DNA from 4 places in the Klebsiella grimontii genome. Region 4 is predicted to be linked to each of the others. Evidence: predicted binding sites of a transcription regulator. Region 4 holds the regulator's gene; each other region holds the start of a gene.
What was found. Region 4 encodes LexA, which represses DNA repair genes until DNA is damaged. Its sites were predicted from a motif close to TNCTGTATGTACATACAGNA; they were not measured.
Positions count from the first base shown of each region.

Region 1: the regulator LexA is predicted to act here: its motif matches at 4,678-4,697, upstream of sbmC (DNA gyrase inhibitor SbmC).
Region 2: the regulator LexA is predicted to act here: its motif matches at 1,992-2,011, upstream of ACE3MN_RS14165 (DinI-like family protein).
Region 3: the regulator LexA is predicted to act here: its motif matches at 1,429-1,448, upstream of dinG (ATP-dependent DNA helicase DinG).

Region 1 is NZ_CP169721.1:1,941,280-1,949,161, reverse strand. Features, by position in the region: gene ACE3MN_RS09195 (adenosylhomocysteinase) at 69-1,178, shown strand; gene cobS (adenosylcobinamide-GDP ribazoletransferase) at 1,310-2,050, opposite strand; gene ACE3MN_RS09185 (bifunctional adenosylcobinamide kinase/adenosylcobinamide-phosphate guanylyltransferase) at 2,090-2,323, opposite strand; gene ACE3MN_RS09180 (DUF496 family protein) at 2,517-2,852, opposite strand; gene ACE3MN_RS09175 (FUSC family protein) at 3,021-4,079, opposite strand; gene sbmC (DNA gyrase inhibitor SbmC) at 4,182-4,655, opposite strand; gene ACE3MN_RS09165 (capsule assembly Wzi family protein) at 4,783-6,219, opposite strand; gene dacD (serine-type D-Ala-D-Ala carboxypeptidase DacD) at 6,373-7,539, opposite strand; gene sbcB (exodeoxyribonuclease I) at 7,720-7,882, shown strand, end outside.
Region 2 is NZ_CP169721.1:2,996,607-3,004,488, reverse strand. Features, by position in the region: gene ACE3MN_RS14185 (diguanylate cyclase) at 1-647, shown strand, start outside; gene ydfZ (putative selenium delivery protein YdfZ) at 714-917, opposite strand; gene ACE3MN_RS14175 (hypothetical protein) at 1,197-1,394, shown strand; gene ACE3MN_RS14170 (hypothetical protein) at 1,527-1,691, opposite strand; gene ACE3MN_RS14165 (DinI-like family protein) at 1,713-1,955, opposite strand; gene cybB (cytochrome b561) at 2,181-2,708, shown strand; gene ACE3MN_RS14155 (metal/formaldehyde-sensitive transcriptional repressor) at 2,878-3,153, shown strand; gene ACE3MN_RS14150 (S-(hydroxymethyl)glutathione dehydrogenase/class III alcohol dehydrogenase) at 3,176-4,294, shown strand; gene ACE3MN_RS14145 (hypothetical protein) at 4,346-4,624, opposite strand; gene ACE3MN_RS14140 (glucose/quinate/shikimate family membrane-bound PQQ-dependent dehydrogenase) at 4,797-7,169, opposite strand; gene ACE3MN_RS14135 (LysR substrate-binding domain-containing protein) at 7,462-7,882, opposite strand, start outside.
Region 3 is NZ_CP169721.1:3,863,767-3,871,648, forward strand. Features, by position in the region: gene dinG (ATP-dependent DNA helicase DinG) at 1-1,415, opposite strand, end outside; gene rhlE (ATP-dependent RNA helicase RhlE) at 1,618-2,967, opposite strand; gene ACE3MN_RS18185 (transketolase family protein) at 3,186-4,178, opposite strand; gene ACE3MN_RS18190 (transketolase) at 4,178-5,023, opposite strand; gene ACE3MN_RS18195 (SDR family NAD(P)-dependent oxidoreductase) at 5,037-5,786, opposite strand; gene ACE3MN_RS18200 (MFS transporter) at 5,836-7,167, opposite strand; gene ACE3MN_RS18205 (LysR substrate-binding domain-containing protein) at 7,507-7,882, shown strand, end outside.
Region 4 is NZ_CP169721.1:5,326,466-5,334,347, reverse strand. Features, by position in the region: gene plsB (glycerol-3-phosphate 1-O-acyltransferase PlsB) at 1-1,318, opposite strand, end outside; gene ACE3MN_RS24985 (diacylglycerol kinase) at 1,448-1,816, shown strand; gene lexA (transcriptional repressor LexA) at 1,939-2,547, shown strand; gene dinF (MATE family efflux transporter DinF) at 2,620-3,936, shown strand; gene ACE3MN_RS24970 (CsbD family protein) at 4,073-4,282, shown strand; gene zur (zinc uptake transcriptional repressor Zur) at 4,373-4,888, opposite strand; gene ACE3MN_RS24960 (cupin domain-containing protein) at 5,081-5,569, shown strand; gene dusA (tRNA dihydrouridine(20/20a) synthase DusA) at 5,674-6,672, shown strand; gene pspG (envelope stress response protein PspG) at 6,813-7,055, shown strand; gene ACE3MN_RS24945 (quinone oxidoreductase) at 7,234-7,882, opposite strand, start outside.

The DNA of each region.
Region 1 (7,882 bases), 2.3 Mb from region 4:
GGCGCGCGCTACGTTAAAATCCCCTCACCTCTGGGTATCAGCATTCTATGGATTGAAGGTCAAACACGTTGAATAACAAAATAAAATTAGAGAAAGAAATCGCATGGGCCAGTCAGAATATGCCGCGCACCCTGCGTCAGGTCGCCGCCCTGCCCGATCTCAGCGAGGTGCGTCTGGCCTGCTGTATGCATCTCGATATGAAAATGATCCCGCTGGTGCAGGGAATTCTGGAAAAAGGCGCGAAGGTTTTTCTCACCACCTGTAACCCAACCACGGTACAGGATGAGGTGGTCGCCTGGCTGGTGGAGCGCGGCGCGGAGGCCTGCGCCTGGCGCGATATGAGCGATGCCGACTGGCAGCAATCGTGGGAAAAAGCGATTGCCTGGCAGCCGACGCATCTGTGCGAAATGGGCGCGGATATTACGACCCTACTGCATCAGCGCGGGGAGTTCGGCAACGTTGTCGCCGGGCTTGAAGCGACAGGTTCGGGCGTGAGCCGTCTGGGCGATATTCGTCCTGGCTATCCGATTTTTAACTGGGATGATTTGCCGGTTAAGGAAGGACTGCACAACCGTCATATGGTCGGCCTGACCGCGTGGCATACCTTTTTCCAGACAACCCACCTGACCCTGCATGAGAAAAAAGTGCTGGTCGTCGGCTATGGTCTGGTCGGCCAGGGCGTCGCGGCGGCAGCGAAGGCCTTCGGCGGCCAGGTGATGGTGGCAGAAATCGACCCGGCACGGAGATTACAGGCGGCCTATGATGGCTGGCACGTCGTTGAATTACAGGAGGCTATCGCCTCGGCGGACGTGGTGGCCACGGCGACCGGCGGCAAAAAAGTCGTTAACCGCCAGGCGCTGGATAAGTCCAAAGATGGGGTGTTTATCCTCAACGTGGGTCACGTGGCGGAAGAGATTGACTGCGAGTACCTGCGTCAGTTTGCGCAGGAAGAGGTCATGCCCTATATCAACGCTTACCGGATGGGCGATAAAACCGTTTATCTGCTGGCGAACGGTTCGATGCTCAACCTGACCGCCGGTTTTGGCGATAGCCTGAACGCCTTTGACGTCACCCTGGCGGTGATGGCCAGCGGCATTCAGCATATTGTGACCGACGGCATGACGGCACCGGCGGACGTTTATCTCCTGCCGCAGAGCGTATGGCAAAAAGCGCTATAGCCATAGGTGCCGGATAATATCCCGGCACATTTCCCGGAGGCGGCGCGAGGCGCCTGTCCGGGCTACCGCCCCGCAGAGCGCTGCTAACCCGTAGCCCGGTCAGCGCAGCGCCACCGGGAAGAAAGCCAATCCTACAGCAGGGCCAGCAAAAATATGACTTCACCGAGCTCAATCGCCGCGCCTAAGGTGTCGCCGGTTTGCCCGCCCAGAGTACGCTTCAGCGCCTGACCCAGCGCCCATACCAGCACCAGCGTGATAAGCGCCGCGCGCAGACCGTTAACTCCGAGCAGCACTGTCGCCAGCGCCAAAGCGATCCCCATGGTAATCAGCGTCTGACGCAGCGTGATTTTGCCGATAAACAGATTGCCCAGCCCCTCTTCGCGGGCGTAGCGCTGGCGATACATCAGCAGCACCGCCATACCGCGGCCGACGGCGCAGGCGGCTGCCAGCGCGGCAAGCGCCGACGTGCCGCGCAGCGCCACCTCGCTGACCACCAGCACTTTCGCCATTAGCACGAAAATCAGCGCCAGCCCGCCGTGAGTGCCCAGCCGACTGTCGCGCATAATTTCCAGCATCCGTTCGCGCCGGCGGGCGGAGAAGATGCCATCGCAGGTATCCGCCAGCCCATCAAGATGGAAGCCGCCGGTCAACAGCGCCAGCGCCAGCACGCCGAGCAGCGCGGCAAGCGGGCCGCCGCACCACGGCTGGAGCAGCATCACGACGGCGCCGGCAATCGCCCCGAGCAGCAATCCGACCAGGGGGAATGTGACTATACTGCGTTGATATTGTTCAATTTCCAGCCCCTGGGATAAACGCGCCGGGACCGGCAGGCGGCTGATAAACGATAATGCGGCAAAAAAAGACTTAATCATTGAGAGAGGACTCCTGTCGATAAACCCCGCGGCCAGCGGTTATTCATCTCCGCCGCCGGCCGTAACCTGACTTGTGCGCGCGGCTTGAGCGCGGCCGCGTTCTTCCAGCCGCCAGTGGGCAAGCCGGGTATCACGGTGGTGTTGAATGCGCGCGGCGATTTGATTGTCGGATATCCGGGAGGTAGCGATGTAGATCGCCGAAACGAAAGAGTTGAGTAAAGATTCGGCGTCGCGGCGTTGGCCGCTATGGGCGTCGCCGGTAATCAGTATCATCGCGGCGGCACCTGTTGCAGGGACAGCATGAGATAAACCCTTCCGATATCAATATGTTTACCGCGGAAGTATACCAAATTCCTCGGGAAAGATTCAGCGTTGCATGGGGTGTTTTGCGAAGGATTTGCGAGATGGCGCAAGAGAAAGAAGAGGAACTCCGGCAGCGAGCGCCGCCGGAGCGCTTAAACGGGAATTACTCGGCAGATTTATCTTCTACTTTCGCTTCGCCCATTGCTTTCAGCTTTTTAGAGATGTCGCGACGTTCTTTGGAGATCTCGGCGTTTTTGATGATGTAGTCGTCAACGCGATCTTCGTAATCGCTCTTCATGCTGGCAATGATGCCCTGAATAGCTTCAACGCTCATGCCCGGCTTGATGTAGTCGCTCAGGTTGTCCAGCAGCAGGACGCGCTTCTGGTTATCACGGATCTTTTTCTCAACGTCCTGAATTTCACGCTGCAGTTTGTTCTTACGACGATACAGGCGAACAAACTCCAGTACGTCCTGGAAAGAAGGCTTAGTTGTTTCCATTTTTATACCCCTAATATTTGAGATTCGGATTCGCTAAAGCGACTGCTACATAGGGCTAACATAACTGTTAGCAGCCGCTGATGACAATGTTTTTTCCTTTGCCGTTATCATAACCCTAAACGCTGCTGAATCGAAGCAAGCGATGGAAAAACCACGCGAGTCTGGTCTTTATTTACGCAATGCCCGGCAGATCAAATGCGACAGCAGTTCGAGCTGGCGCGCCAGCTCGATAGTTAACCAGACATAACCATGAATGGGCGTTTCGGAGAAATTGTCGTCCTGCTGCTCTTTGATGAGCTGGCGCAGTTCGGCAACGATTTCGTTGAGCTTTTCATTGTTGGCCAGGATCGGCTGCGGGTTGCCCTCATACAGGGCGTGGGCGATAGTCAACAGCGTTTGCTGAGTCATCTGCTGGGTTTCGCGCAGCGTATGGGCATTAAGCATCACGAAGTGGCCGGGACGCGATGCCCAGTAAGCGTTGATTTGCAGCTCCAGCATGCACACCAGGTTACGGCTGACGGTCTGGATCGCCTCAAAGATGGCTTTCTGGATATGCGTCTCTTTGCTGGCGGGCGTAATCAATCCGCGCATTTTCACCACGTCGTTGAGGACCTTTTGCAGGTGCTTTTCCAGACGCGGACGCTCCACCAGGTTCGGCGAGAAGCCGGCCTGATAAAGCCGGTTGAAGGCGGTGACGTAGCTGGCCATCTGGATGCGCCAGTGCAGAAAGGCCCGCTGCGGCCAGATACCGGTGAACAGCATCGCCAGCAGGGAACCGAAGATAACGTCGCCGCTTCGCCAGAGCGCGGTCGTCATATCGCCCGGCGGCGCGCCGACAACCACCGCCAGGGTGATGCCGATCAGCAGCGCCTGGTAAGGCTTTTTGCCCAGCGCCAGCCAGCCGCAGAGGAACATCGCCACCGCGCACCACAGCAGCATGATAGGCAGCGAGATGAGCTCCAGCTTAAGCGCCACCAGCCCGAGCGCCGAGCCGAGGATCGTGCCGCCGATGCGCTCAAACGCGCGCGGTACGACGTTTCCCCAGAAGGAGATTGGCCCCATCACCACCACCAGGGTGATGAGAGGCCAGGTGCCTTCAGGAACGTTAAGCAGGCGCACCAGCACAAAGGTGAGCACAAAGGCCAATGCTATTCGCACGCCATGGACGATGCGGTAATGGCGATACAGCCGAATTTCAAATGGCTTAAGTGATTTATCCGCGCGCACAACCTACTCCGACACAACGAAAAGGCCAATTGTAACTGCTTTTTCGCCGCAAGCATCACGCGAATGTAATAAACCTTGTCCAGCGAAGGGACAATGTTCGATTTACTTCACCGCAGGCTCGACCGCGATGTACATATCAATATCCCAGTAGCCGTCCTGGTTACCATCGTTAAGATAGACTTCAAAGCAGGGTTTCATCGCCATCTGGTGCGTTTTGCTTTGCATCAGGCTCTCGAAGAACTGATACCACGGCGTTGCAAAGTCATAATTCTCGACTCTGGCACGGGCAACCGCGTACTCTCCGCCGGCGATATCGGTCATCATCACGCCTTCGCTGTTGGCGGGGATTGAGTAGTCCTCCGCCACCGTGACGGCGGTCGCGCAGCGCAGCTTTTCCGCCGGGACCTCATCAGGATTGTCGTAGTAAACGGCCACCCACTCCTGCGCCGGAACCTGGCTGTTATCAACCCACATCATTAGCTGTTCAAACCCCTGTTTAACCGTCTGCTCCCAGGGACCGACCAGATGAAACCCGGCAATTTTCTTCTTGCCCACGGACTTAACGTTATATTCCATGCTGCCTCCACCGTTGATAAAATACTGTATATATATACACATAAATTAGCAGTACTATCAGCCATAGTATGTGCGGCAATTCACAAATCCGCGCGGCAAGAAGAGTAAAAAAACCGGCGCCATCCGGTTATAAAATGAACGGCAGCTCGACGCCGATGCTGGCCCCGACATCGTCGCTGGCGCTGTGGTTGGCGTCGGTGTACCACACGGAGGTATTCAGACGTACCGTCGGCATCACATCGCCGCTCCAGCCCAGCTGCACGCCCTTCAGCGTATCGGCGCGCGGGAAGGCTTTATTGATTCGCTGGTTCTTCGGATTGACCTCTGCGTAGACCAGCCGCGCGCTCCAGCGATGGTTCTCTTCGGTTACCAGCTCTACCTTACCGGCATACAGACGCCCATCGCCGCCCATCGCGTCGCCCAGCGGATAGCCCTGCTGGTAGTAGCCGTCTTTATAGATGAAGTGGTTATAGATGTAGTTGGTGCGCCCCATGTTCGAACGGGTATCGTGGGCTTCCAGATACCAGTTAACCGCATTGCTATTCCATTGGTGATGCCCTTCCACGCCGCCAAGATAGAGGTGCGCCGAGGGTAAATATCCGGCTTCGTCCTCGCCGATCATCTGGCCGTAAATGCTCACCGGCCAGCCCAGAGCGGGCGCCAGCTTCAGCTTGAAATCAAAACCGGCCAGCTGGTTGCCGGGATCGTCGGCCGATTCGCCGGTGTTGTCATTGCCGGTCAGACCGTCCCAGAAGCTGCTGAATGATGAAGGTCGCCCTTCGCCGCCCCATTGCATGATGCGTGAGGCCCCCAGCTCCAGCGAGGAGATTGGCGAAAACGTCAGGCGGCCGCCGAAGATTTTGGTATGCGGTACGGCGGCATACTGGCTCATCTGACTGGCGGAAAGCTGATACTGCCAGGGGCCAATCCAGCTCAGCCACGAGGTTTCCGGCGCGCGCTGTTCGGCGCGCTGCAGCAGAAAACCGGTCATCGGCCGCGCGGCATCGGAGCGAATCAGGCTGCCCTCGTAGCCCGGCCCCCACCACTGCGGAATTTGCCCGAACGCAAGCCACTGATTCCACAGCTTTACCGCGCCGTATGCGCCGTTGGCGTTCACGCTCGAACCGTTGCTGATGCGCTTGTCGCCTTCAACATTGCCCTGTAGATGCAGATCCCACCCTTCGCCGCTGTTGTTCAGGGCGAGAGAAAGCGACTGGTCGGCGGGATAGGACTGGGCAAACCCCTGCGGGGTTCCCGGCTTATCAGTGGAACTGTAACCGGTAACGCGCACGTCGGCTTTCAGCGCCCTTAAACGCTGATTTACACGACTCAGAACCCCCCGCTCTGCGGAGGTTGTCGGATGCGCGTTGGCCAACGCGCGGTTAATCTCCTCCTCGCTCAGAGGCCAGGTCGACAGGCTTAACGCGAGGGTTCCGCGGTCGGATAACCAGGCTAAATCATTGCGAAATTCGTTATCGGCCAGAACGAGGCCAGAGGCAAAACTGGCGGTGCTAAAAACGGCGAAAAGTCCCAGAGAAAGCGCACTACGCGCAAAGTATTTCATCTTCCCAGCTCCATTTATGGCGCACAAACGCCAGGCTTTTTCCTGAAGGGTGACCGGGTAAGGTAATGGAGTGAAAGTAAACGAAGCGCCAACCGAAGCGGCATAATAATCAAACAGCTACGAGATGCCGCTCCGGGCGGAGCGGCGCGACAGTTACAGTTTTTGATGCAGATAATCGCTAAAGCGCGACAGCATGCCGCCCTTGCCAACGCTTTCCAGCGTCACCAGCGGCCAGTGGGCCACCACTTTATCACCATCGTACAGGGAGATTTCTCCCACCCGCTGATGGGCGGCAATCGGCGCTTCCAGCACTTTGTTATCCAGCACGTATTTGGCCTTAATGCGCGCGACTTCCGACTTCGGCAGCGCTAGCCAGAAATCCTGATCGGTCCCCAGCTTAATCTGCTCTTTATCGCCATACCAGATTCGCTCAACGCCGACCTGCTTGCCATCCTGCAGGACCTGGACGGTATCGAAGTTTTGCTGGCCCCAGTGCAGCAGCTTCGCCGCCTGCTGTTCGCGCCCTTTCGGGCTGTCGGCTCCCATCACCACCGCAATCAGCCGACGCTGGCCGTCCACCGCGGAGGCAATCAGGTTGAAGCCGGCGCCGGAAGTGTGGCCGGTCTTCAGACCATCGACGTTCATGGTCTTATCCCACAGCAGGCCGTTGCGGTTCTGCTGGGTAATGCCGTTCCACGTCAGGCTCTTCTGACTGTACATATGGTAGACGTCCGGCTCGCCGTGAATAATCGCCCGCGAGAGCACAGCGAGATCGTAGGCCGAACTGTGCTGCCCCGGCGCGTCCAGGCCGTGGACGGTTTCAAAATGGGTATCCTGCAAATGCAGTTTTTCCACGTAGCTGTTCATCAGCGCGACGAACTGCGGCTGGCCGCCGGCGACGTAGTCCGCCAGCGCCACGCAGGCATCGTTGCCGGAGTCAACGATCAGCCCGCGGCTTAAGTCGCGTACGCTGACCCGATCGCCGGGCTTAAGGAACATCAGCGAAGAGCCGTTAAAGACCGGGTTACCCTGCGCCCAGGCGTCTTTACCGACGGTGACGATGTCGTCAAAGGTGATGCGGTGGCTGTCGATGGCGCGATCGACCACGTAGCCGGTCATCAGTTTGGTCAGGCTGGCGGGATTGCGCTGCTGATGCTCGTTACCGGCGGTCAGGATCTGGCCGGTGGTGTAATCCATCAGCACCCAGGAACCGGCCTGAATAGAAGGAGGCGTCACGTTGACGGGAAAATCATTGGCGGCAAATGCGCAGGAAACGCTCGCAGCGAGCAAAGATACAGCAATAAACAAACGGCCTTTCAACGGCATATCCTCTAAATTGACAGATTCGCCGTCCTTTTTACGGAACTTCTCGTTTCAAATCAGGGTTTAATTGCAAGAAAATATGACACCGCCGGCAAGGGGCAAAGGCGATACCCTTCTGATGGCCCGGCAAATCGTTTACCATGATGGCTGCTCGCCACCAGGGATAATGAACAGATTATGCAAGATAGCGCCAACCAGCCCGGATTTTTGTTTCACGATTACGAGACCTTCGGCACCAGTCCTTCGCTCGACCGACCGTCGCAGTTTGCCGCCATCCGCACCGATGAAGACCTCAATATCGTCGGCGAACCCGAAGTCTTCTACTGCAGGATCGCCGATG
Region 2 (7,882 bases), 2.3 Mb from region 4:
TTATCCGCTTTTATGCTGGCTACCCGGTGCAGCTGCCTGACGGCGCGACGGTAGGCGCGTTCTGTCTGATGGATCACAAGCCGCGCGCTTTCTCCGTTCATGAAATACAAATCTTAAGCGACCTGGCCGCCATCGTTGAAGATGAATTCAAGGTGCTGGACGCGGCGACCGCCGACGAGCTGACGGGGCTGTTCAACCGCCGGGGCTTTATGTCGTTAGCGGAGTACGCGCTGCTGACCGCCAGACGGCGGAATGAACCAGCGAGCCTCATCTTTATCGATCTCGATCGCTTTAAGCTGATTAACGATACCTGGGGTCATGAACAGGGAGATAAAGCCCTGAGGGCGATTGCCGATTTGATGAAGGCCACCTTCAGAGAGTCGGATTTAATTGCCAGGCAGGGCGGCGACGAATTTATCATCCTGCTTGCCAATACCTCGCAGCAAACCGCGGGCCTGGCGATGGAGCAGCTTAGCAAGAACGTCGCGGAGTACAATCAGCAGGCGGGCAATCCGTGGCAGCTGGCGTTCTCATGGGGCTGCGTTGAATACGATCCCGCTGCGCATCATAGCCTCAATGAGATCGTCGCGGTGGCGGACCGGCGCATGTATCAGGCGAAGAGCAGCCATGGCGCGGAACGTCGGTAGTAGAACCGCCGGGCGTCGCCAGCCGATAGTCGGCGTTTGGGCGATGCCGCAGCGGCTGTCGCCTCCTTAGTGGAGGCCAAGGCGGATCAGTTCAACCGGTTCGAACTTCCCTTCAGCCCCTTCAACTTCAACGGTCTTATTACGACGCAGCTGGGCTGGGGTCAAACCCGTAGAATGGATAGCGATAATTTTACCGGTTTTGCCCGTCCCATTAATCATCACCTGGCTGCCGTTGGTAATAGGATTGCGGTTACGATCGTATGTGATCATGGTTTTTTCTCCTTTTCATCATCGTGTCGTCACGCTCCGGGCTGTCCCGGCGCGGCGGTAATACAAATACGCCTCTCAGAGCGTCATTTTGTTGTTTTTGATCAACTTCACACTTTTTAGCGTCCCGCAACAGGCTAACGAGCCGGAGGCTGGCTTTGTCTGACCCGGCATCCGCATGTCCTCTGAAGCCGTTTTCGCTGGCGCCAAAGCCTGCGGATGCTCGGGTTGCAGTCGCGGATGCGGCTGCTAAACTTTTTTCGGGCATAACGGAGCGGAACGATGAAGAACAAAGACGAACAAACGGGGCTGATTGGTCTTGCCATCGGCGCGGCGGTCATTGGTCTGGTTTCTGAGCAGAAGCCTATTAACCGGGAAAGTATTGTCGAAGAACTGGTGAGGTTGGGAAGACAGAAGGGGGACGGCGTCGAGGATGAGATTTTTAAACAGGCGGCGACGCTGGTGCGTAAGGGGTTATGATCCCGCCGGTAAAAAGAACGCTATTTGAAGCCCGGGTATGCGCAAACCCGGGGTTAAACAGGAAGGAAGCGCATCATGAGATACGCGATCGCAACGCATATCAGCGCCATGTACCAAACAAAACTCATTCTGTTACCCGCCCTGTAGCGCCATGCCCGTCACCGCGTTTACCACGGTCGCGGCCAGCAAAACGCCGCCCACGATAGCGCAGGCACGACTTTTCCTGGTTGCCCCCAGCGTCAGCATAACGATCGCTGCGGCGAAGAAGGGGATAGCCATGATGGTGAAGGTATTCATTATTTCCTCGAATGTCGCCCGTTAATCTTCCTGCATCCACATGTCAGCTTCTTCGAACATTTCCTGCACGGCGCGGCTGATCTGCTCTTTCTCGTGCTTGCTGGCGTCGGTATTGATGGAGGCCAGCGTCATCATCGGTTTAACGCGAACGTCGGCATCGGGAAAAATGCGATGCACTCGCTTCGTCAATTCCGTCAGAATGATCTCTTTAGCGCCGGCTAATCCTTCGAAATTTCTCTTGTCATAAATCAGCTCTACGAACATTTTTTATCCCATTAATGGTAATAGCAGACCGTATTGTACTGTGATTATATACAGCGTCAAGGTTGAGGTATAGGTTCCTCGTATTGCCGCGCCGCAGGTAACCCGCTGCTTTTGCTTTATCTGCGCGAAACCGACAATTGTTTTTTTATAAGTACGTAAAAGTTAATGAATTTTTAATAAAAGGTGTTTATGTTGGCGATATCACCGTTTTATTAAGGGTTTCTCATGCGCGATAAATACTCTGGTCTGCAAATAGGCATCCACTGGCTGGTCTTTTTTTTAGTGATTGGCGCTTACGCGGCGATGGAGCTACGGGGCTTTTTCCCCCGCAGCGCGCGGCCCGTGATTAATATGATCCACGTCTCCTGCGGGATTTCAATTTTTGTTCTGATGGCGGTGCGTCTGTTGGTGCGCCTCAAATCCCCGACGCCGCCGATTGTGCCTAAACCGTCGCCGATGATGACCGGCTTCGCGCATCTTGGGCATCTGGTTATCTATCTGCTGTTTATCGCGCTGCCGGCCATCGGCATGGTCATGATGTACTACCGCGGCAACCCCTGGTTCGCTTTTGGCCTGACCATGCCGCACGCGGCGGAAAGCGACTTTGAGCTGGTGGATACCCTGAAAGCGTGGCATGAGCTGCTGGCCAATACCGGCTACTTTATTATCGGCCTGCACGCGCTGGCGGCGCTGATGCACCACTATTTGTGGAAAGATAACACGCTGCTGCGGATGATGCCGCGCAGGCGTTAAACCTCGATAAACCCGCTTCGGCGGGTTTTTTTGTCTCTTTCTTCGGGATCCTCAACTTCAGCTAAGCGCAAATTCTCGCCGCTATGCTACGGTTAAAGCGGCGAACGCATTTGCCTCACGGCAACAATAAATATAGTATACCCCCCTATATGATATGGAGGGCGTCACCATGCCACATTCACCTGAAGATAAAAAGCGTGCCCTCAGCCGGGTAAGGCGCATTCGTGGCCAGGTTGAAGCGCTCGAGCGGGCGCTGGAATCCGGCGAACCCTGTATGACCATTCTGCAGCAAATCGCCTCAATACGCGGCGCCGCTAACGGCCTGATGGGGGAGATGGTGGAAATTCACCTGCAGGATGAACTGGTTAGCGGCGAAACGACGCCCGATCAGCGCGCCGCCAGAATGGCGGAAGTCGGGCATCTGCTACGATCCTATTTAAAATAAAATCACCACGAGGAAGAGAGATATGAAATCACGTGCAGCCGTCGCGTTTGGCCCGGGCCAGCCGCTTTCAATCGTAGAGATTGACGTCGCGCCGCCGAAAAAAGGCGAAGTGCTGGTCAAGATCACCCATACCGGCGTATGCCACACCGATGCCTTTACCCTCTCAGGCGACGATCCGGAAGGCGTTTTCCCGGCGGTGCTGGGCCATGAAGGCGGCGGGATTGTCGTCGAAGTCGGGGAAGGCGTGACCAGCCTGCAGCCGGGCGACCACGTTATTCCTTTGTATACCGCTGAATGCCGCGAATGTAAGTTCTGTAAATCAGGCAAAACCAACCTCTGCCAGGCGGTCCGCGCCACCCAGGGTAAGGGCCTGATGCCGGACGGCACCACGCGTTTCTCCTACAACGGCGAACCGATTTATCACTATATGGGCACCAGCACCTTCAGCGAATACACCGTGGTGGCTGAAATTTCGCTGGCGAAAGTGAACCCGCAGGCGCCGCTGGACAAAGTTTGCCTGCTGGGCTGCGGCGTCACGACCGGCATCGGCGCGGTGCACAATACGGCGAAAGTAAAAGAGGGCGATACCGTCGCCGTCTTCGGCCTCGGCGGGATCGGCCTGGCGGTGATCCAGGGGGCGGTACAGGCGAAAGCCGGGCGCATTCTGGCGGTGGATACCAACCCGGAAAAATTCACCCTCGCGAGAGAGATGGGCGCCACCGACTTTATCAACCCGAATGATTACGATAAGCCGGTTCAGGATGTGATTGTTGAACTCACCGACGGCGGCGTCGACTTCAGCTTCGAGTGCATCGGTAACGTCAACGTGATGCGCGCCGCGCTGGAGTGCTGCCACAAAGGCTGGGGCGAAAGCGTGATTATCGGCGTCGCTGGCGCGGGTCAGGAGATTAAAACCCGTCCATTCCAACTGGTGACCGGGCGCGTCTGGCGCGGCTCCGCGTTCGGCGGCGTGAAAGGGCGCACGCAGCTGCCGGGAATGGTAGAAGAGGCGATGGCGGGCAAAATTCGCCTCGACCCGTTTATTACCCACCGCATGCCGCTGGACCGCATCAACGAAGCCTTTGACCTGATGCACGAAGGTAAATCCATTCGTACCGTTATTCATTTCGGCGAGAATTGATTTTCAGGTAATAAATAACCCGGGCGTGCCCGGGTTATCGTTTAAGCGGGATTATTCCCGCCGCAGGTTTTCATAACCATTCTGCCAGCGCCGCTGTTCCCGCCGCTCTCGTTCGCGCTGAATATCCGACTTCTCATCATCCCAGACCGCGCAGTGCGGGCCGCTGAACACCTCGCAGGGCTGCGGGTGAGCGGTGAGCGGAGACGCCGCTTTCTCCTCCCAAATCGCCGGATCGCGCAGGTCCACTTCCGGGGCTTGTAACGCCTGAGCTGAGGTGGCCGCTATCGACATGATGGCGCCTGCGAGCAGGCGGCAGGTTGAACGCTTCATCCATTATCCTTGTTCAGTATTTATTATTGATAACCATTCGCAATAATAACATGACGGAATAAGAATGGCTTGCTGGGGGGAGATGCGAAGACGATTTTTATATCGCGCTATCGGGCAATGCCCTGGCTACGTACTTTGCCAGCAAAAAGGGCCCCGATTGGGGCCCTGAGGGTTACTTCTGCTCCGGGAGCGCGTAGGCGATGATGTAATCGCCGCGATCCGGCGACTGGCGAGCGCCGCCCGCGTTGATGATGATGTACTGTTTACCGGTTTTCGGCGATACGTAGGTCATCGGCCCGGACTGGCTGCCGACCGGCAGACGCGATTTCCAGATCTCTTTCCCGTTGGCGGTATCAAACGCGCGCAGGTAGAAGTCCTGGGTGCCCGCAAAGAACAGCAGACCGGACTGGGTTGATAACGACGCGCCCAGCGTCGGCATGCCGATAGGGATTGGCATATGCATGCGGATCCCCAGCGGGCCGGTGTCCTCAACGGTGCCTACCGGAACCTGCCACACCAGTTTGCCGGTTTTCAAATCAACCGCTGACAGAGTGCCGAACGGTGGTTTCTGGCATGGAATGCCCAGCGGCGACAGGAAACGCTCGCGCATGGCGCCGAACGGCGTGCCTTCCATCGGCACGATCCCCATTTCGATACCGCTGGCGTCCTTCGCCACTTTGGCGCGCGGCACCATATAGTTGGCGAGGCCAAGGCGCATATCGTTGACGAATATCAGGCTGTTATTCGGGTCAACCGACACGCTGCCCCAGTTCATCCCGCCCAGCGAGCCGGGATACTGCAGCGAACGATCCTCGCCCGGCGGGGTGAAGACGCCCTGGTGGCGCATCTCTTTAAACTGGATGCGGCACAGCAGCAGGTCGACAGGCGTCGCGCCCCACATATCCGACTCGGTCAGCGTCTCGTTGCCAATCATCGGCATACCGACGGAGTAAGGCTGGGTAGGCGAGTAACGCTCGCCTTTAACGTTGCCGGCCGGTACCGGACGTTCTTCGACTTTAGCGACCGGTTCACCGGTGGCGCGGTTAAGCATAAAGATCATGCCCTGCTTACTGGTTTGCACCAGCACCGGCGTGGTGCCGCCTTTACCGTCAGGCAGATCGTACAGCAGCGGCTGGGAAGGCAGGTCGAAGTCCCACAGATCGTGATGGGTGGTCTGATAATGCCAGCGGACCTGGCCGGTCGTGGCGTCAACGGCCACGATGGATGAACTGTATTTATCGTCAAGCGCGGTACGTTCGCCGCCAAAGAAGTCCGGCGTCGCGTTACCGGTCGGCAGATAAATCAGATTCAGCTTCGCGTCGTAGGACATGGCCGACCAGACGTTCGGCGTGCCGCGCGTATAGGTCTGGCCTGCCGGCGGTTCGCCGGTCAGCGCCGGGTTGCCCGGATCCCATGCCCACGCCAGTTTCCCGGTGTGGACGTCATAGGCGCGAACGACGCCCGGAGGCTCGCCGGTGGAGAAGTTATCCGCCACGCGACCGCCAACGACCACGACATTACCCGCCACCAGCGGCGTGGAGGTTTGCTGGTAGTAACCCGCTTTGATCTCGCCCATGCCAATGCTCAGATCAACGATACCGTGGTCGCCAAAGGCGTCGCACAGTTTGCCGTTGTCGGCATCAATAGCGATCAGACGGGCGTCGGTGGTAGGCAGGAACAGGCGACGGGAGCAGGCGGCCGGCTGCGCGTCGGCGGCCGGGGAAACCTGAGCCTGGCTATCTTCGTAATAGCCTAAACCACGGCAGCGCTGCCAGTTGGGGGCGGTGGCTTTTGAATCGTAGCGCCACTTCTCTTTGCCGCTATCGACATCCAGCGCCAGCACTTTGCTGTAGGGCGTACAGACGTAAAGCGTATCGCCAATCTGCAGCGGGGTGTTCTGATCTTCCGCGCCGGAGCCATTGCTCTGCGGAATATCGCCGGTATGGGCGATCCAGGCGACCTGCAGCTGGTCGACGTTCTGTTTGTTAATCTGGTCGAGGGCGGCGAAACGGTCGCCGTGGGTGGTGTTGCCCCAGTGCGCCCAGTTTTTCTGCTGCTCGTCCGCGGCGACCGGTTTGACCGGCACCGCTTCGCTGGCGCTGACCAGCGGCTGGGATTTGAACATCCAGGCGAAACTGACCAGCAGCGCCACGGCGATCACCGCAGCCAGGCCAAACGCCGGCCCTCTTTTCGCCGGCTGGCGGGAAAGGAACGGCCAGACCAGCGCGCAAAGGAAGGCCAGGACCCCGAGCGCGAACAGGCGGGAGAATAGCGGCCAGTAGGTCCAGCCCGCGTCGCTAATCGCCCAGACGATCGATGCGACAAACGCAACGGCGTACAGCATGATGCCGCCGCGGCGGCTGCGGAAGATGAGCACCGCGGCGATAACCATCACCAGGCCCATCAGCGCAAAATAGAACGTCCCGCCGACGGAGGCGAGCTTCGCACCAAGAATACCGATAGCCAGACCGATGATCAGCATCAGCCCGGCGAGAAGCCACTGCAGGATCCGGGGGAACCCTCGCGGCGCGTTGTCAGTTGCCATTTTTTCTCCTTAACCACCCCTGAACAGGCGTGAACCAGATGAATCAATTTTTCAAGTGAACTCTTTTGAATGAAGTGATAGTAGCCTTCATAAAAGCGGGATTTTTACTATTATTGATTTCATGTGAACCATTTGGTGAAATCGCGGATATGATAGATCTGTTAAAGAAATTTACGCAATTGTTAATGAATGATTTCGCACTAATTGATTATTGTGATGAATAATACCGGGCAGCAGCAGGGAAAACGGGCGGATTATCTCTCCCCGACGGGCGAAGCCGGGGAGATCGTGTTCAGACGGGCATGGATTTACGAATGGCGCTGAGCAGGGTTTGCGTACCCGCAGTGAGCGTGGCGTCCACCCGCGTGAGGATCCCTATTGGTTCACCCGCGCCCTGGGTGGGCACCGGTAGCGCGGCCAGCATCCCACGACGCAGGTCGTCTTTAACCGCGCCGGAGGGGACAAACCATACGTAGTCGTAGTCGACGGTGAGCTGGCGCGACAGGGAAGCCGACAGCGTCTCGATGCAGCCAGTGGGAATTTTGCAGCCCTGGCTTTGCAGCAGGGTTTCGGCGTTCTGTCGCGGCAGCGTGCCTTTAGGCGAAACCACTACCGGCCACTCCATGACCCGACTCAGCGTGACGGTTTCCTGCAGCAGCGGGTGACCCGGACGAACCACCAGCTTCAGGGATTCGAGAAACAGCAGTTCATAG
Region 3 (7,882 bases), 1.5 Mb from region 4:
TGCAAACGCGAAAAGCTATTCAGCGAGCGTAGCGTCGCAGAGGTGACGACGATATGCGGGACGCTGCGCCACAGCAGCCTCTCCAGCTGTTCGCTGACGCGGATCCCCACGCAGTGGAACCAGATATGCATCTGGCCGTCCCGCAGGTCGCGGGTAACCCATTTGGTCACCGGCGCGCCGGAGGATTGCGCCAGCGATGCCAGCCGCCAGAGTTTACTTTGGCTCTCAAACATCCCCAGCGCGCGGTTCATCTGCAGCAGAACCCGATGCAAACGCACCACGTCGTGGCTGCCGGTTTTTTCGCCCAGATCGTTAAGGAACAGCTCCGCCAGACCGCGCAGCGTCTCGGTGAGCTTCGCCAGCCGCTGGCAGATTTCCATCACTTCCGCCGGTAGCTCTCCCATCGGGAAGCGGTGCTCAGCCTCCTGCCCGGCCGGCATGTACAGGTTGAGGATGTTATTCAGGGAGGAGATGAGTTCGTAGAGCTCCTCGCAATGCCCATTCAGCCGTTCGGGATTGGCCAGCGGCGGCGTGGTCTTAGGGCGAAACTGCTCCATGCAGGTCGCGACCAGCTTCGTAAAAAGATCCAGCTGCAGGCGGTACCACGGGGCGGTAATTTCCGCGCTCATTTCCAGCGCATCGCGGGCCACCTCCGGAAGATGGTGGCCTTCATCCAGCACCAGCAGCAAATGCTTAGGCTCCGGCAGCACCGCTTCGCTCTCCATGGCCGCCATCACCAGCGCATGGTTCGCCACCACCACTTCCGCCTCCTGAATTTCCCGGCGGGCGACGAAGAAGGGGCATTCGCGGTAGTAGTGGCAGTTACGATTCAGGCAGCTGGCTTTGTCGGTGCTCAGGCGGCTCCATAATGAATCATCAACGTTTTTATCGGTATGATCGCGCAGGCCGTCCCATTTATAGCTATCGAGATCCGCTTTCAGCGTCGCGCACAGCTTCTGCTCCGCCTGGTTATTGGGCGTGAGTTCGTCATCAAGAAAGGCCAGTAAATCCTGCTGCGTCGGTTCGGTGCTGGCAAGGGCGGCCAGGTTACGCGGGCAGACGTAGCGCCCGCGGCCAAAGGCGGCGGTAAATCGCAGGTCGGGAATGATTTTGCGCAGCAGCGGCAGGTCTTTGCTGTAGATTTGGTCCTGCAGAGCAACGTTGGCGGTACTGACCACCAGCGTTTTTTGTTCTTCACGGGCAATGGCGATGCCGGGAATCAGATATGACAAGGTTTTACCGACGCCGGTCGGGGCTTCTATCGCCAGATGCCGCCCCTCTTCCCCGGCAAGCGTCTTCGCCACATCGGCGATCATCTGCCGCTGCGGAGGACGGGGAATAAAGTCAGGAATTTGTTCCTGAAGCGCCTTATACCAGGCGGCGATTTGCGCTTTCAGCGCTGCGGTCAAAGCCATGAGAAAACCTGAATACTGTATAAACAGCCACTATTGTGCCATTTTTTCGCCATCGGGAGGAATGTCTTTCTGAGCAAACTGGAATCTCGCTCGAGGTTCAACGTGAGCGAAGAGCATGCCGGGCAAGGAGCCTTACCCGGATAACCCATCCGGGGCATGGCCGCGCGTTCGCGGCTATGCCCGCAGGAGTGACGGGATAGGGTTACTCAGCCGCCGCGGGTTTGCGCGGGCGACGACGGCGAGGAGGTTTACCGTCCTGAGTTCGCGCTTTCGGCGCTTCGCCATCGGTACGACGCGGCGCGGACTGCTGACCGCGACCTTGTCCCTGGCCGCCGCGGCCCTGGCTTTGGCCACCACGGCCGCCGCCGCGCTGCTGCTGACGACCGTTCTGAATCGGCTCGGCTTTGATCGACGGATCCGGCTCATAGCCCGCAAGGGCGATACGCGGGATCTCTTTTTTCAGCAAGCGTTCGATATCATGCAGCAGCTTATGTTCATCCACGCAGACCAGCGACAGCGCTTCACCCGTTGCCGCGGCGCGCCCGGTACGACCAATACGGTGCACATAGTCTTCCGGTACGTTTGGCAGCTCGTAGTTCACCACGTGCGGCAGCTCTTCAATGTCCAGACCGCGCGCGGCGATATCGGTCGCCACCAGCACGCGAATGCCGCCGGATTTAAAGTCAGCCAACGCGCGGGTACGCGCGCCCTGGCTCTTGTTGCCGTGAATGGCGGCGCTGCGGATGCCGTCTTTATTAAGCTGCTCCGCCAGATGGTTAGCGCCGTGCTTGGTGCGGGTAAAGACCAGCACCTGCTGCCAGTTGCCTTCGCCGATCATCTGCGACAGCAGCTCGCGCTTGCGCTTTTTGTCGACAAAATGCACCAGCTGGCTCACCTGTTCTGAAGCGGTGTTGCGGCGAGCGACTTCAATTTCCAGCGGATTATGCAGCAGCTTTTCCGCCAGCGATTTAATCTCGTCGGAGAAGGTTGCGGAGAACAGCAGGTTCTGGCGCTTTGCCGGCAGCTTCGCCAGTACCCGGCGAATATCGTGAATAAAGCCCATATCCAGCATACGGTCGGCTTCATCCAGCACCAGCACTTCAACTTTGTCCAGGCTCACGGCGTTCTGATGTTCAAGATCCAGCAGGCGACCGGGCGTTGCCACCAGGATATCGACGCCGCTGCGCAGCTTCATCATCTGCGGGTTAATGCTCACGCCGCCGAACACCACCAGCGAACGAACGTTAAGGTATTTGCTGTAATCCCGCACGTTCTCGCCAATCTGCGCCGCCAGCTCGCGCGTGGGGGTCAGGATCAGCGCGCGCACCGGACGACGGCCTTTAGCGTGCGGTTCTTTCTGGACCAGGTGCTGAAGCAGCGGCAGCGTAAATCCCGCCGTTTTACCAGTACCGGTCTGGGCGCTGGCCATCAGATCGCGACCCTGTAATACCGCCGGGATGGCCTGCTGCTGAATAGGGGTTGGCTCAACGTAGCCCTGCTCAGCGACGGCGCGCAGGATTTCAGGATTCAGGCCAAGGGAATCAAAAGACATAACAACTCCGAACCGCCCCGGCCCGTCACAGGCGTAGTTTTCAGGGAGATTATTGCGAAAGAGATGGCAAAAACCACAATGCCATGAAGCTGCGCAGTCTAGCAGATTTTGTGATGAACCGCATAAAATCTGCCGAAAAGAATCCTCTGGCTAACAAACCACTGCTCCCGGTCCTGGCGATAAACAAGCGCCGCCGCAGAACGCGGCGGCGACAACAACTAACGCAGGCGATACTTAATTTTTTCGACCATCTTCGCGGTGGAAATGCCGTAGCGGTCGTGCAGCGTCGGAAGCGCTCCGGCCAGCAGGAATTCGTCGGGCAAACCGACGGTATCCAGTTCGCAGCGCACGCCTTTGCGCATCAGCAGCGCGGCAACCGCCTCCCCTAACCCGCCAACCGACGTGTGGTTTTCCGCGGTCACCACCAGACGACCGGGCCTCGACGCCTGCGCAACGATCGCTTTTTCATCGAGCGGTTTGATGGTGGGTACGTGCAGTACCGCCGCGCTGATATTATCGGCCCGCAGTTTTGCAACCGCTTCCAGGGCGCGCATGGTCATCAGCCCGGAAGAGATGATCAGCACATCATTACCGTCCTCCAGCAGCTTCGCCTTGCCCAGCTCAAACTGATAATCATATTTATCGAGCACCAGCGGCACCTTACCGCGCAGCAGACGCATATACACCGGACCGCTGTGGTCGGCAATCGCCGGTACCGCCTGTTCTATCTCCAGCGCATCGCAGGGATCGACGATGACCATCCCGGGGATGCCGCGCATAATCGCCAGATCTTCCGTTGCCTGATGGCTCGGCCCGTAGCCGGTGGTCAGACCCGGCAGCGCCGCGCAGATCTTCACGTTCAGATGCTCTTCGGCGATAACCTGATGGATAAAATCATAGGCGCGGCGGGTAGCAAAAGCGGCATAGGTGGTGGCGAAGGGAATAAATCCCTCCTTCGCCATTCCCCCGGCGGCCCCCATCAGCAGCTGCTCCGCCATCCCCATCTGGAAGAAGCGATCCGGGAAGGCCTGGGCGAAGATATGCAGATCGGTATACTTTGACAGATCCGCGGTCATCCCGACGATTTCCGGGCGCTGCGCCGCCAGCTTCGATAGGGCGACGCCAAACGGGGCGGAAACGGCCGCCTGGCCTTCATCAGCAATAGAGGCGATCATCGCCGACGTCTTTAAACGTGGTTTACTCTGGCTCATTACAGCACTCCTTCCGGTTTGTTGGCGTCCAGCACCGCAATCGCCTTTTGCCATTCGTCGGCATCGACGCGGATAAAATGGTTCTTATCGCGGGTTTCCAGGAACCGCACCCCTTTGCCCATCAGCGTGTCGCATAAAATGACCCGCGGCTGGTTGCCCGCATGATTTTTCGCGTTGTCGAAGGCGGTAATCACCGCCGCCAGATCGTTGCCGTCCACGCGCTGCACGTACCAGCCGAAGGCGGACCATTTTTCATGCAGCGGCTCAAAGCCGAGGATTTTGCGCGAATCGCCGTCCGCCTGCTGTTTGTTCACATCAACGATATTTATCAGGTTCGTCAGGCCGTAGTGGGCCGCCGACATCGCCGCTTCCCAGGTCGACCCTTCGTCCAGCTCCCCATCCGACATGGAGTTATAAACCCAGGATGCGCTGCGCTTCTGCCGCAGGCCGAGCGCCATCCCGACGGCAATGGAGAGCCCCTGCCCCAGCGAGCCGCCTGACATCTCCATCCCCGGCGTATAGGTTGCCATACCCGACATCGGCAGACGGCTGTCGTCGGAGCCGTAGGTCTCCAGCTCCTCTTGCGGGATAATTTCCGCTTCCAGCAGCGCCGCATAATAGGCGATGGCGTAATGGCCGTGCGAGAGCAGGAAGCGGTCGCGTCCTTCCCACTCCGGTTCTTCCGGGCGGTAGCGCATCGCGTGGCTGAACGCGGTGGCCAGCACATCCGCATAGCCTAACGCCTGGCCGATGTAGCCCTGTCCCTGAACCTCGCCCATTTGCAGGGCATAGCGGCGGATACGCCACGCCGCCGCGGCAACTTTTTGTGATTCCGTGATTTTCATCTGCTTGCCTCGCTTAGTGGATTAACATGCCGCCGTTCACGTCCAGGGTGATACCGGTCGAGTAGGAAGAGAGATCGCTGCCGAGGAACAGGGCGGCGCGCGCGATATCCACCGCATCGCCAAGGCGGTTCATCGGGATCCCGGCAAGGATATTGGCCGTCATGTCGTCGGTCAGCTTACCGGCGGTGATATCGGTCTGAATCAGCCCCGGGGTAATGCAGTTAACGCGGACGTTATCCGGACCAAGCTCGCGCGCCATCGCCCGCGCCAGGCCGAGCACCCCGGCTTTCGCCGCGCTGTAGTGCGGGCCGCCGAAGATACCGCCGCCGCGCTGGGCGGAAACCGAAGAGATACAGACGATGCTGCCCGATTTTTGCGCCCGCATCGTCGGAATAACCGCCTGCGACATCAGCAGCGTGCCGCGCAGGCTGACGTCCAGCACCGCGTCGTAGTTGGCGCGCTTAATATCCATCAGCTTCAGCGGCTGAGTAATCCCGGCATTATTCACCAGCACATCGACCCGGCCATATTTCGCCAGAATCTGTTCCATCGCCGCCTGAACCTGAACTTCATCGGCAACGTTCGCCGCAAGGCCAAGATGGCCTTCGCCTAAGGCCGCGGCCGCCGCTTTGCTGGCTTCGCCATTGAGGTCGAGAATGACCACGCTGGCGCCGTTTTCAGCAAATAATTTGGCGGTGGCAAAACCCAAACCGCGTGCCGAGGCCGCGCCGGTAATAATGGCGACTTTATCTTTTAATAACATATTTTCACTCCATGACATGACGCATATTAATTAACAGGATATATTTCCGTTATTGTGGCTCATCGAGAAAGAGAATCACCACCAGACCTATTGCGGCGCAGATACCAAAATAGGTGAATACCGAATTAAAGCTGCCGGTTTGATCGAGTAAAAAGCCCGCAGCCATCGGGGCAACAAATCCGCCGAGGTTACCGCCGCTATTGATAATAGAAGAGGCGATCGGATAGGTTTTATTATCCGAAACGGCCATACCGTAGGCGGTAAAGGCCGGCCAGCCAATATTCAAACATAAACCGACGAAGAATAATCCGACACAGACCGCCCAGGTGCTCGCGGGAATATTTAGCATAATGAGCATCATGACCACGGTGGAAATCGCGGTAAACATCATTGTCGGTTTACGTCGCCGGCCTAATACCTTATCCGAAATCCATCCACCGCCAATCGCACCTATAAAACCGCCAATACACGGCATACTTGCCACGAAGCCCATGCTCATTACATCAAAACCGCGCTCTTTAACCAAATAAAGCGGGATCCACGTTAATAATCCGTACAGCACGCTAACCATCATAAAATAAGCCAGACAGTCGCCAAGAATATTTTTCGAGGTAAATAATCCTTTCGCCGTATCAATAGGGGTAAGCTTTTTCACCCGAATAAATTTATCCAGCCAGATAAAGCGATCGGCAATTAATATATTTTGCCGTACGGCGTTTTTATCGCTTTCACGCCCGGCGTTAATCTCTTCCAGTTCGCTTTGCGAAACAAATCCGCTCTCTGCGGGTGTTGACTTAACCAACAGGTACCACGCCACCGCCGCCACAATTCCCGGTATCGCAAAGGAGAAAAAGACCCATCGCCAGCCCCAGGTTACCGCGATCCATACCGCCAGCGGCGGTACGATGATCGGCGCAAACATGGTGGCGGCGATGTAGACGCCCGTTGCCGTGGCTTTCTCTTTCGGCGGGAACCAGTTATTAATGGTCGAAGCCAGGCCTACCGGACATGGCCCTTCGCTAAGCCCCAGCCCCAGCCGCACCATCTTCAGGCCAAACACCGAGCTCACGGTGCCCATTAGCCAGGTAAAAGCGGAAAAACCGAAAATCGACAGCGCGACCAGCCCTCGCGTGCCGCGTTTGGCAATGAAAAAGCCGGCCGGGATCTGGCTGACCGCATAGCCCAGGAAAAACATGCTGGCGATGGCCCCGGCTTCAAAGTTGTTGATATGAAACTCATCAATAATGAACGGCAATACCGCGCCGATATTCGTTCTGTCGGCGTAATTTATGGCATACACCAGGAAAATCATCGTCAAAACCACAAAACGATATTTTGTTTTCCTGGCGTCAGTACAGACCACAGTATCTATACGTGACATAGGGTATCCTCTGTATTTTTTATGCTTTTTGTCGCGAACCTTACCGCATCGCGCCCTGTTATCAGGCCTGTGGTTGCAATATAACAATCCCAAAAAGAAAGGGTATTCAAAAAAGCTCAATTACGCGTGAGAAAAATTTGCTTCGTGACTGCATTCAAATTCCTGTCAATTATTTTTCCGAGGGCTTCATATTTAAAACTGTTAAGTTCATCACGGATTACGCCATATCTTATTTCCCGGCTATGCTATCCTGACCCTCATTTTCTGGGATAACCGCTGGATGTACTGTTTTTTGAGTAAACAAATCACCCTGCATTATTCCACTCACCGGAGGAAATCATGAACCAGCCGCTGCCAAATAAAAGCTTGCCGATGCCATCCTTACGCAATATTCAGGCATTTATTGAAGTGGCCGATACCGGCAGCCTGAACCTGGCAGCGGAGAATCTCAATATTACAGCTTCCGCAGTCAGTCATCAGATAGCCAGCCTGGAACAGTATCTGGGAAAGAAGATATTTTCCCGCAGCAGTAAAGGAATGGTCTTAACCACCATTGGTGAAAAATATCTTAAAGAAGTTTCCGGAGCCTTAAATATTATTGGCCAGGCCACTAACCAGGTGATTAATGATATCCACCAGGATTATTTACGGATTCATTCAGCGCCGAGCTTTGGCTTATTGTGGTTGATGCCCCGACTTCATAAGTTTCGCCAGG
Region 4 (7,882 bases):
GCAGCTCTTTGGCGTAGGTGCCGACCTCCATCACGTGCTCGTAGCCGATGTAAATCGGCACCAGGGTGATAGGGCGGTTACCGCCGCGCAGCATCGCCTGGATGGTCATCGACAGGGTGCCGGTTTTCGGATCCAGCAGACGACCGGTACGTGAACGACCGCCCTCAACGAAGTACTCCACCGAATAGCCGCGGCTAAACAGCTCGCCAAGATATTCGCGGAATACGGTTGAGTAGAGCTTATTGCCCTTGAACGTGCGGCGAATAAAGAACGCGCCGCCGCGACGGAAAATCGGCCCGGCGGGCCAGAAGTTCAGGTTGATGCCGGCAGCGATATGCGGCGGCACCAGGCCCTGATGATAAATGACGTAAGAGAGCAGCAGATAGTCCATATGGCTGCGGTGGCACGGGACGTAGACTATCTCGTGGCCTTCGTGCGCCAGCTGGCGGACACGCTCGGCGTTATGGACGTTGATACCCTGATACAGCCGGTTCCAGGTAAAGCCCAGCACGCGGTCGGTCAAGCGAATCATCTCATAGGAGAAGTTCGCGGCGATCTCTTCCATCAGGGCGATAGCGTTTTGCTGAGCCTTCTCATGGGAAATTTTCTTGCTGCGCGCTTCGTCTTCTACCGCGCGGGCAATGGCTTTTGACGCCAGCAGTTTATTAAACAGATCCTGGCGCGCAGGCAGGCGCGGGCCAACCGCCGCCAGGCGCTGGCGGGCGAAGTGCATGCGCGCCACGCGGGCCAGCTTCTGAGCGATAGTTTTATCGGTACCGTGCTCGTCCGCCATCTTGCGCAGCGAGACCGAAGGCGAGAAACGGACGAAGCTATCGCGGCCCAGCCACAGAACGGCGAAGAATTTTTGAATGCCGTTGAGCATACGCAGCGGCGGGTTAACCTCGCCTTTTTCACGCCCCGGCGCGCGACCGAACATCACCGAAACCGGCACCATCTGCACGTCAAGATCGGGATGATTGCGGTGTAAATCCAGATAGTCGTGAAAGAGCTTGATAGACTCTTCTTTCGGCGTGTAATAGGTGAACACGCGCGGCCCGCCGTGGATAAATACGTAGCGCGGAAGCAGGGCGCCGTCGATCTCGAGCGGCTCCAGCGGGTCCGGTAACTCATGTTCCAGACATTGCGCGCGCAGCGTCAGCAGGTCCGCCTTCGAATTGTAGGGCAGGACGTACATAATGGGACGCGAGGTATCCAGGCCTAATTCCTGCGCAGGTTGCGCCGGAATCGACTTGCTTTTTACCAGCGCCCTTAATGGTAAATTCAGTAATTTATAGTAAATTCGTTGCCAGCCAGACATAGACGATGTGAAGCCTCTGGTTAATCATGCAAATGCGCCGCAAGAATAACAGAAAGTGCGCAAAATTTCCGTTGTAACGCGGCAAACGCGTACACTCATTGACGTCATTTACATAAAAAGGTTTGTTTGATGGCCAATAATACCACTGGGTTAACCCGAATTATTAAAGCGGCCGGGTATTCCTGGAAAGGATTCCGTGCGGCGTGGGTCAATGAGGCCGCATTTCGTCAGGAAGGCATCGCGGCCGTTATTGCCGTGGCGATCGCCTGCTGGTTAGACGTCGATGCCATCACGCGGGTGCTGCTCATTAGCTCGGTCCTGTTAGTGATGATAGTTGAAATTATCAATAGCGCGATTGAGGCGGTGGTTGACCGTATCGGTCCCGAGCATCATGAGCTTTCGGGGCGAGCGAAAGATATGGGATCGGCGGCGGTACTGCTGGCGATTATCATCGCGCTGATCGCGTGGGGAACGCTGCTGTGGGCGAACTACCGCTAAGTCTTGTCGTAGCTGCTCGCAAAACGGAAAGAAACTCCTGATTTTTGTGTGAAATGTGGTTCCAAAATCACCGTTAGCTGTATATACTCACAGCATAACTGTATATACACCCAGGGGGCGGAATGAAAGCGTTAACGACCAGGCAGCAAGAGGTGTTTGATCTCATTCGGGATCATATCAGCCAGACGGGCATGCCGCCGACGCGTGCGGAGATTGCTCAGCGCTTGGGGTTTCGCTCCCCAAACGCGGCGGAAGAGCATCTGAAAGCGCTGGCGCGTAAAGGCGCAATCGAGATCGTTTCCGGCGCCTCCCGCGGTATTCGTCTGCTGACGGAAGAAGAAACCGGTCTGCCGCTTATTGGCCGCGTCGCGGCAGGTGAGCCGCTGCTAGCGCAGCAGCACATTGAAGGCCACTACCAGGTGGACCCGGCCATGTTTAAGCCGAACGCCGATTTTCTGCTGCGTGTTAGCGGTATGTCGATGAAGGATATCGGTATTCTCGATGGCGACCTGCTGGCTGTCCATAAAACGCAGGATGTGCGCAATGGTCAGGTGGTTGTGGCGCGTATCGACGAAGAAGTGACCGTGAAGCGTCTGAAAAAACAGGGTAACGTCGTGGAATTGCTGCCGGAAAACAGCGAATTCTCGCCGATCGTGGTCGACCTTCGCGAACAAAGCTTTACTATTGAAGGCCTGGCCGTCGGCGTTATCCGCAACGGCAACTGGCAATAATCTCTTCATCTCGCAGCATCATCATCTGAAGCATGATGCTGCGTCGTTTTTCCTCATTTAGGCGCTTTCTCCATGCTTTTTAACGCCGCCGACAAAGCCCTGTGGCGCTTAGCGCTGCCCATGATCTTCTCCAATATCACCGTTCCGCTGCTGGGGCTGGTGGATACCGCCGTTATTGGTCATCTCGACAGCCCGATTTATCTGGGCGGCGTGGCGGTTGGCGCAACGGCGACCAGCTTCCTCTTTATGCTGCTCCTTTTTCTGCGTATGAGCACCACCGGGCTGACGGCGCAGGCGTTTGGCGCCAGGGATCCGCAGCGGCTGGCGCGCGCGCTGGTGCAGCCGCTGGGCCTGGCGCTGGCCGCCGGGCTGGCGATTGTGCTTTTCAGGATCCCGTTGATAAACCTGGCGCTGCATATTGTCGGCGGTAGCGAAGCGGTGCTTGAACAGGCCCGACGCTTCCTTGAGATTCGCTGGCTAAGCGCGCCGGCCTCGCTGGCGAATCTGGTTCTGCTGGGTTGGCTGCTGGGCGTACAGTACGCCAGAGCGCCGGTGATTCTGCTGGTGGTCGGCAACGTCCTCAACATTGTGCTCGATTTATGGCTGGTGATGGGCCTGCATATGAACGTGCAGGGGGCGGCGCTGGCGACGGTCATGGCAGAATACGCCACTTTCTTTATCGGACTGCTTATGGCGCGGCGCGTACTGGCGCTGCGCGGCGTATCCCTGTCGATGCTGAAAAACGCCTGGCGCGGCGATATACGCCGTCTGCTGGCGCTGAATCGCGACATCATGCTGCGCTCGCTGCTGCTACAGCTCTGCTTCGGGGCGGTGACGGTATTTGGCGCCCGCCTCGGCGCCGATATCGTCGCGGTCAATGCGGTCCTCATGACGATGCTGACCTTTACCGCCTATGCGCTGGACGGCTTTGCCTATGCCGTTGAGGCGCACTCCGGGCAGGCCTACGGCGCGCGTGACGACAGCCAACTGCTTGCGGTCTGGCATGCGGCCTGCCGCCAGTCAGGGTTGGTGGCGCTGGCGTTTGCGCTGATTTACGGCCTTGCCGGTGAACAAATTATCGCGTTGCTGACCTCGCTGCCTTCGCTACAGCAGTTGGCCGATCGCTATCTGGTCTGGCAGATGATCCTGCCGGTCATCGGCGTTTGGTGTTACCTGCTGGACGGTATGTTTATCGGCGCGACGCGCGGCGCGGAGATGCGCAACAGCATGGCGGTCGCGGCGGCAGGGTTTGCCCTGACGCTGTTAACCGTACCGGCGCTCGGTAACCACGGGCTGTGGCTGGCGCTGGCGGTATTTCTCGCCCTGCGCGGCGCTTCCCTGGCGGTTATCTGGCGGCGGCACTGGCAGCGTGGAACCTGGTTTTCATAGTGCATTTAGTTCATCTGATGGTTAAAGATTCCGAATAATAAATCTTACTCAGAATACTCATCTATAGTTAAGTCATGTCCGGTACACAGCGGGCTGTTCATTCACCGAACGATAACCGAACGATGAGGAATGCATGATGAATAAAGACGAAATCGGCGGTAACTGGAAACAGTTCAAAGGTAAAGCGAAAGAAAAATGGGGCAAGCTGACCGACGATGACATGACCGTCATTGAAGGCAAACGCGACCAGCTGGTGGGCAGAATTCAGGAACGTTACGGTTACGCCAAAGACCAGGCAGAGAAAGAAGTGACCGACTGGGAAACCAAAAACGACTATCGCTGGTAGCGAAAACGCCGTGTTTTAACCCACTGTTATTGCCTGCACGATCGGTACATGGAGGTACCGCTACCCTTGTTTCCCGCTGCGGCTAACGCCTCAGCGGGCTTTCTTTTTGATCTGGATGGTATGGTCGTGGTGGCAGTGGCCCGGCGTACTGCAGGCTTCCACTTCAACGCAGGCGGCGCACAGGCCATGAGCCTCAATGACGTTGTGGCGCAGAGCGAACCCCATTCTTGCCGCCAGCGTATGCATAATATCTTCGACGCCTTCCGCACACTCTTCTTTGACGCCGCCGCAGCGGTCGCAGATAAACATCGCCGAGCTGTGGGTTGGCTGATCGAAAAGGTGACACAGCACGTAGCTATTGGTGGATTCCACCTTATGTACGAACCCTTGCTCCAGTAAAAACTCCAGCGCCCGGTATACCGTCGGCGGTTTCGCCTGAGGTTCTTTTTCACGAAGGAGATCGAGCAGGTCATAGGCGCTGATTGCCCCTTGCTGCAGGCTCATCAAACGCAATACTTCGAGGCGCTGCGGGGTCAGGCGCACGCCACGCTGCGCGCACAGCTTTTCAGCATGCGCTAACATTTGTTGCGAAGTGGTCTTATCCATGAGCGTCCTCTGGTCGCGTGAATCTGAAACTGTTACTTTATCACGATACCGGTAAAACGCCGAGACCCGGCGGGATATAGCCGTCACACTTCGTGTGACATGTGCGTTGGTCGCCCCGGTCATACGCTTCTGGGGCGCGCTATCTTGCCGCCTTATGCTATACCTGAAGCATCTCATTTTCGGGAGAAAACGATGAAACGACCTGATTGCATACGACACTGGCGTGAACTGGAAGGTGCGGATGATTCCACCTATCCCGACAGTACTGAGCTTTTCTCCATCGGCGCGCCGCTGGCGCGCGGCCTGCGGCTGAATCGTCTGGGGATCCACCATGAACGTCTGCCGCCCGGGCGTCGTACCTCTTACCCGCATGCGGAAAGCGATGAAGAAGAGTTCATCTACGTGCTGGACGGCTATCCTGAGGTGTGGATTAACGGCTACCTCTGGAAGCTGGAGCCGGGGGATAGCGTCGGTTTTCCTGCCGGAACCGGCATTTGCCACACCTTCCTCAATAACACCGAGCAGGAGGTGCGCCTGTTAGTCGTTGGTGAGGCAAATAAGAAATTCAATCGCATCTACTACCCGCTGAACCCCGGCTATGCCGCCACGCGTCAGGATCGCTGGGTTGACCATCCGCCGCAGTTTTTTGGCCCTCACGACGGGAAGCCGCGGAAAATATAGCGTTTATGGCGGGATAAAAAAGGTGAGCGCTGACGCTATGCGTCAGTGGTTTATCTTTGTGCTATAGTAGCGCCCCTTTTTACCCGGATGCTTATTTATTCGCCATGATGTCAGAATCAACGCCTACTGCTTTCGCCGCTCACCGTTTTTCCATCGCGCCGATGCTCGACTGGACCGACAGACACTGCCGTTATTTTCTGCGTCAGCTGTCGCGCCATACGCTGCTGTATACCGAAATGGTGACCACCGGTGCGATTATTCACGGCAAGGGCGACTATCTGGCCTACAGCGAAGAAGAGCATCCGGTCGCCCTGCAGCTCGGCGGCAGCGATCCGGCTGCGCTGGCGCACTGCGCGAAGCTGGCGCAGGCGCGCGGCTATGATGAAATTAACCTGAACGTCGGCTGCCCGTCCGATCGCGTGCAGAACGGTATGTTTGGCGCCTGCCTGATGGGGAACGCGCAGCTGGTTGCCGACTGCATTAAAGCGATGCGCGACGTCGTGTCGATCCCGGTCACGGTGAAAACCCGTATTGGCATAGATGACCAGGACAGCTACGCGTTTCTGTGTGATTTTATCGAAACGGTATCCGGGAAAGGTGAATGCGAGATGTTTATCATCCACGCGCGCAAAGCCTGGCTTTCCGGTCTGAGCCCCAAGGAAAACCGCGAGATCCCGCCGCTGGATTATCCGCGCGTCTACCAGCTTAAACGTGATTTCCCGCATCTGACCATGGCGATTAACGGCGGCATTAAGTCGCTGGAAGAGGCAAAGCTGCATCTTGAGCATATGGACGGCGTGATGGTCGGTCGTGAGGCTTATCAGAATCCGGGCATTCTGGCCGCGGTGGATCGGGAAATTTTCGGCGTGGACGGCGTTGATGCCGATCCGGTCTCCGTGGTCCGGGCGATGTATCCCTACATCGAGCGCGAGCTTAGCAACGGGACTTATCTGGGACATGTGACGCGCCATATGCTGGGGCTGTTTCAGGGGATCCCCGGCGCGCGCCAGTGGCGTCGCTATCTGAGCGAAAATGCGCATAAAGCCGGGGCGGATATCAACGTGCTGGAACAGGCGCTGAAGTTGGTTGCCGATAAGCGTTAGTTTTTCGCTAAAACCTGGTCAAATTCACCACGCCCTGCACGTATCGTGTTGGGCGTTTTTGTTTTTATTCAATAAGTTATATTTGGCACGATTTTTGTAATATCCGGCAAGGTAGATAAAATTTCTTTAGGGGAAAGACGATGCTGGAACTCTTATTTGTAATTGGCTTTTTTGTCATGCTGTTGGTCACCGGCGTGTCGCTGCTGGGCATTATTGCCGCGATTGTGGTCGCGACCGCGCTGATGTTCGTCGGCGGTCTGTTTGCGTTAATGATTAAACTGCTGCCGTGGCTGCTGCTGGCCATTGTCGTGGTTTGGGTGATTCGGGCGATAAAATCGCCAGCCGCGAACCGCTATCGCGGTAATAACCGCTGGCGTTACTAAGGTATTGAGCGGTATGTCACAACCTGAAGATTTTTGCATAAAACAGCGTAGGCTTTGCTTATTAAATCTGTCACTATTAGCGCGTTAACGAATTCATCGCGCTGTACCCTACATACAGCCGAACAAAAAAAAGTAAGGGCTTCCCATGTGGAAGCCCTAAACTTTTGTGCTCCGGCCATTACGGCAAGAGCAAGCTCGAACCCTGCGTCGCCCGGCTTTCCAGCACCTCATGCGCGCGTCTGGCGTCGGTTAACGCATATTTTTGACTCTCCGCGACATCCACTTTTATCACGCCGCTGGCGATCAGCGAGAACAGCTCGTTGCTGGCTTCCGTCAGCTCTTCACGCGTGGTGATATAGCCCTGCAGAGAAGGGCGGGTGACGTACAGCGAACCCTTTTGATTGAGGATCCCGAGGTTGACGCCGGTCACCGGGCCGGAAGAGTTGCCGAAGCTCACCATCAGCCCCCGACGCTGCAGGCAGTCAAGTGAGGCTTCCCAGGTATCTTTACCGACGGAATCATACACCACGCGGACTTTCTTACCGTCGGTGATCTCTTTCAGGCGCTCGACGATATTCTCTTCGCGATAGTTAATGATCTGCCAGGCGCCGGCCTGTTTAGCGCGTTCTGCTTTTTGCGCGCTGCCGACGGTACCGATCAGTTTAGCCCCCAGCGCTTTTGCCCACTGGCAGGCGATGAGCCCGACGCCGCCGGCCGCCGCATGAAACAGGAACGGCTCGCCCGCTTTGATTTCGTAGGTTTTACGCAGCAGGTAATAGACCGTGAGCCCTTTCAGGAATGAGGCCGCCGCCTGCTCGAAAGAGATT